Regions from separate parts of the Paenibacillus sp. P5_B5 genome, predicted to be linked through region 1. Evidence: a T-box and tRNA genes for the amino acid it is inferred to sense, from the RefSeq annotation. Region 1 holds a T-box; the other holds one or more tRNA genes.
The links. The T-box of region 1 lies ahead of AC1DOK_RS12485 (glutamine--tRNA ligase/YqeY domain fusion protein). A T-box ahead of a tRNA ligase gene usually reads a tRNA of that ligase, here a tRNA-Gln.
Positions count from the first base shown of each region.

Region 2: it encodes a tRNA-Gln, which carries the amino acid that the T-box ahead of AC1DOK_RS12485 (glutamine--tRNA ligase/YqeY domain fusion protein) is inferred to sense. The anticodon was not compared.

Region 1 covers NZ_JBFULK010000008.1:56,689-59,129, reverse strand. Annotated here, with positions in the region: gene AC1DOK_RS12485 (glutamine--tRNA ligase/YqeY domain fusion protein) at 1-763, opposite strand, end outside; T-box leader at 851-1,154, opposite strand; gene AC1DOK_RS12480 (nucleobase:cation symporter-2 family protein) at 1,209-2,441, opposite strand, start outside.
Region 2 covers NZ_JBFULK010000026.1:2,564-5,004, reverse strand. Annotated here, with positions in the region: tRNA gene AC1DOK_RS23120 (tRNA-Leu) at 308-387, opposite strand; tRNA gene AC1DOK_RS23115 (tRNA-His) at 461-536, opposite strand; tRNA gene AC1DOK_RS23110 (tRNA-Leu) at 592-671, opposite strand; tRNA gene AC1DOK_RS23105 (tRNA-Leu) at 741-829, opposite strand; tRNA gene AC1DOK_RS23100 (tRNA-Cys) at 846-919, opposite strand; tRNA gene AC1DOK_RS23095 (tRNA-Gly) at 931-1,005, opposite strand; tRNA gene AC1DOK_RS23090 (tRNA-Gln) at 1,006-1,080, opposite strand; tRNA gene AC1DOK_RS23085 (tRNA-His) at 1,100-1,175, opposite strand; tRNA gene AC1DOK_RS23080 (tRNA-Trp) at 1,209-1,282, opposite strand; tRNA gene AC1DOK_RS23075 (tRNA-Tyr) at 1,287-1,371, opposite strand; tRNA gene AC1DOK_RS23070 (tRNA-Phe) at 1,393-1,468, opposite strand; tRNA gene AC1DOK_RS23065 (tRNA-Asp) at 1,489-1,565, opposite strand; tRNA gene AC1DOK_RS23060 (tRNA-Met) at 1,606-1,682, opposite strand; tRNA gene AC1DOK_RS23055 (tRNA-Val) at 1,705-1,780, opposite strand; tRNA gene AC1DOK_RS23050 (tRNA-Glu) at 1,791-1,865, opposite strand; tRNA gene AC1DOK_RS23045 (tRNA-Ser) at 1,903-1,995, opposite strand; tRNA gene AC1DOK_RS23040 (tRNA-Asn) at 1,999-2,074, opposite strand; rRNA gene AC1DOK_RS23035 (23S ribosomal RNA) at 2,093-2,441, opposite strand, start outside.

The sequences.
Region 1 (2,441 bases):
GTTCGATAACACCCAGTTCATTCAATACCCACTCATACAGGGGACGATGATCCTTAAACTCAATGGAACACAAGGAATGGGTTATCCCTTCGATAGCATCTTGAATGGGATGAGCAAAATCATACATCGGATAAATGCACCACTTATTCCCTGTTCGATAATGCTCCTTATGAATAATTCGATAGATCACAGGATCCCTCATATTCATATTTGGTGAACTCATATCAATCACCGCTCGTAGTACTTTAGCTCCTGATGGATGAACACCCTCCTTCATCTCGCTGAACAATTGCAGGTTTTCCTCGATAGAGCGGTTCCTGTAAGGACTATTCTTACCTAATTCAGTAAGCGTGCCTCTGTATGCTGTCACTTCTTCTGGAGAAAGATCGCAAACATAGGCTTTACCCTTCTTAATCAAAGTTACAGCAGCATCGAAAATTTCTTCCGAGTAGTCTGATCCATAGAATATATTGTTGCCTGGATCGTAGCCCAGCCAGTTCATGTCTTCAATGATGGCGTTCACATACTCTATATTCTCTTTCAGAGGATTCGTATCATCAAAGCGCAAATTAAACTTGCCATTAAATCTTTGGGCTATAAGGTAATTCGTATGAATGGCATATGCGTTGCCGATATGGAGGTAACCATTTGGTTCAGGCGGAAATCTGGTGCAAATATCTCTACCATATGTCCCAGCTTGAAGATCCTCATGTATCATTCTATACATAAAATTGTCCGTGACCGCTTCTAAGTCCTTACTCATGCTTATACCCTCCTTCTTATTATCAAGCGTATTGCGAATTGAATTCATTCATACAAACAAAAAAATCTCACCCCCAAGACAAATTGTCTTGGGGACGAGATTCTCGCGATACCACCCCAGGTTTATTAATATGTCGCCATATTAACCTCATCAAGTACGGCATTCCATAGAATGCTTATACTCTAGCTCTGTAACAGGAGCACCTGTCATGTCATCCCCCGTGAAGAAACGGTTTCACTGTCTGTTATAGACGGATGCGTTTCTTACGGTTATTCGTTCCGACATGCTGTTCGGAGGCTTGGTTCAATAAATCATTCTTGCTCCTTTGCACCAACCGGAGCTCTCTGTCCAGAAGAATGGATTTATCTACTCTTCTCTTCATCACTTTTAAAAATATTAGAATTATTATACATTTATCATTTAATATTGTCCAAAGCTTTATATCCTATTCGCCAGCTTCAGCTGTCTTATTCTTCTGTCCTAACACATTAAACAGTAGATTTAATGCAATTGCCGTAAAGCTTCCTGCTACGATACCATTATCCGTTAAGATTTGAACGCCTGTAGGCAGTTGATCGAATAGCCCAGGAACAACAGTTACACCTAACCCCATTGCTACAGAACAAGCGATAATTAACAGATTCTCATGACGATTAAGGTCAACCTGTGATCCGATCATTTTGATCCCTGAGGATACAACCATGCCGAACATGGCGATCATTGCACCACCAAGAACTGATGTTGGAATCAAAATGGTTAATGCTGCGATCTTAGGGACTAAACCTATTACAAGAAGTATTATTCCTGCTGCGACGATTACGTTACGTGATTTCACTTTACTCATTTGAACCAAGCCCACATTCTGTGAATAAGTCGTGTAAGGGAATGAGTTAAATATACCTCCGACCATGATTGCAAGTCCTTCAGCTCGATATCCACGAGCAAGGTCTTTGGATGTTAGCTCTTGGTCGCAAATTTTGCCTAGTGCCATGAATACACCAGTTGATTCTGCAATACTGACAATAGCCACAATCACCATTGTCAAAATCGCTGAAATTTCAAATGTTGGTGTCCCAAAATAAAATGGCTTAACAGCGTGTATCAAGTCAGCATTCTGGATAGGATTAAAATCTAGTTTACCCATAAACCCTGCAACTATAGTTCCCACGATTAATCCACACAAGATTGAAATCGCACGCCAGAAACCAGTCGCGAATCGATTCATCAGAATAATGAAGATCAACACGCCAAAGCCTAATCCTATATTCTCCAGGCTACCAAAATCAGGACTTCCTTGTCCCCCACCTACATCTGTTAAGGCAACAGGAATGAGCGTTACACCGATCACTGTAACGACTGAGCCTGTAACAACGGGCGGGAAGAAACGAATCATTTTGCCAAAGAAACCAGCGAACACGGCAACGAACAAGCCTGACACGATAATAGCACCATAAATGGCGGTCATTCCATATTCCTGACCGATTGCGATCATCGGAGCAACAGCTTGAAACGCGCAGCCGAGTACAACCGGAAGACCGATTCCGAAAAACTTGTTCTTCCATACTTGCAGTAGTGTCGCTATTCCACAAGTAAAAAGATCAATTGCAATTAGATACGTTAATTGAGTTTCTGTTAAACCTAATTGGGCGCCCACAATGAGAGGAACGATAACAGCTCC
Region 2 (2,441 bases), on a different contig from region 1:
GAGCAAGAGGAATTTGAACATAAGAATATCCTCATGATCATTATCTGCAGTAAAAATTGGGTCACTCTTGTAGTGTTCAATATTTTCATGTGAATTAGTTCACATGAATTTCGTCCAAAACTTACTTTATGCTGAGCACTTTTTTATATTTTCGCAAAATGCTCATTTAAAACATAGAGGAAATTATACCCATCATTCTTTGAATAGGAAATTTAGTTTATTTTAAATTAAAAGCAAAAAGGATCTGCTATCAAGTCATCTAACTGACTCGAAAGCAAATCCCTTTAAATTGCTTCTCTGCTAATTATGCCGGTGAAGGGACTCGAACCCCCACGGTTTCCCTCACGATTTTGAGTCGCGCGCGTCTGCCAATTCCGCCACACCGGCTTAATCCATTCTCTGAATGGCTGCCTGATAATTCATTTGAACTATGATCTTGAACTTAAGATAAAAGAATAAGTGGGGCGGACGAGGGGAATTGAACCCCCGAATGTCGGATCCACAAACCGATGCGTTAACCACTTCGCCACGACCGCCATAAAAAAGCTTATGAGATCATTGATCACATAAGCTCATTACTATTTGCTCTGATGCCGGTGAAGGGACTCGAACCCCCACGGTTTCCCTCACGATTTTGAGTCGCGCGCGTCTGCCAGTTCCGCCACACCGGCTTAATCCATTCTCTGAATGGCTGCCCTGATAATTCATTTGAGCTATGGGCTCTAACTTAAGATAATACATGGTGCCGAAGACCAGACTTGAACTGGTACGATAGTCACCTACCGCAGGATTTTAAGTCCTGTGCGTCTGCCGATTCCGCCACTCCGGCTTAATGAAGTAAATTGTGGAGGCGCCACCCAGACTCGAACTGGGGGTAAAGCTTTTGCAGAGCTCTGCCTTACCACTTGGCTATGGCGCCATTAAAAAAATTGGAGCGGAAGACGGGAATCGAACCCGCGACCCTCGCCTTGGCAAGGCGATGCTCTACCGCTGAGCCACTTCCGCTGGCTGGGGATATAGGATTTGAACCTATGCATGACGGAGTCAAAGTCCGTTGCCTTACCGCTTGGCTAATCCCCAATATAGTAATAAGAATAAGTGGGGCGGACGAGGGGAATTGAACCCCCGAATGTCGGATCCACAAACCGATGCGTTAACCACTTCGCCACGACCGCCATAGATATAAACTTGTAAAGCTAGGATATTACTGGCAGGGGCAGCAGGAATTGAACCCACACCAAAGGTTTTGGAGACCTTTGTTCTACCTTTAAACTATGCCCCTATAATGGTGGAGGATGATGGATTCGAACCACCGAACTCGAAGAGAGCAGATTTACAGTCTGCCGTGTTTAGCCACTTCACTAATCCTCCACGTTCACCTGTAACAGTGAATGGTGGCTCGGGACGGAATCGAACCGCCGACACGAGGATTTTCAGTCCTCTGCTCTACCGACTGAGCTACCGAGCCATACTATTAAATTGTTTAAATGGCGGAGCCGACGGGATTCGAACCCGCGGTCTCCTGCGTGACAGGCAGGCATGTTGGGCCACTACACCACGGCTCCGCGATAATTTCATGAAATAAAATGTCTTCATAAAATTGATTGGTTGCGGGGGCAGGATTTGAACCTGCGGCCTTCGGGTTATGAGCCCGACGAGCTACCGGGCTGCTCCACCCCGCGTCATTATAAGCATATACTATTATGGTGGAGGCTAACGGGATCGAACCGCTGACCCTCTGCTTGTAAGGCAGATGCTCTCCCAGCTGAGCTAAGCCTCCGGGATATAAATGGTGACCCGTAGGGGACTCGAACCCCTGTTACCTCCGTGAAAGGGAGGTGTCTTAACCACTTGACCAACGGGCCTTGTTAAAACTTGAAGTAAGTAACTTCAGTAAAATAATGGCGGAGAGAAAGGGATTCGAACCCTTGAGACGCTTGTGGCGCCTACACGATTTCCAATCGTGCTCCTTCGACCAAACTCGGACACCTCTCCATATGGCTCCCCGAACAGGACTCGAACCTGTGACAACTCGATTAACAGTCGAGTGCTCTACCAACTGAGCTATCAGGGAATACTTAATACATTATACAGGGTTTATTCCCTGAAAACTAGTAGCGAACACACATTGCTGCGCTTCCACCTCAAGCCTATCAACCTCGTCGTCTACAAGGGGTCTTACTAATTGGGAAATCTCATCTTGAGGGGGGCTTCGCGCTTAGATGCTTTCAGCGCTTATCCCTTCCGTACATAGCTACCCAGCGGTGCTCCTGGCGGAACAACTGGTACACCAGCGGTACGTCCATCCCGGTCCTCTCGTACTAAGGACAGCTCCTCTCAAATTTCCTACGCCCACGACAGATAGGGACCGAACTGTCTCACGACGTTCTGAACCCAGCTCGCGTACCGCTTTAATGGGCGAACAGCCCAACCCTTGGGAC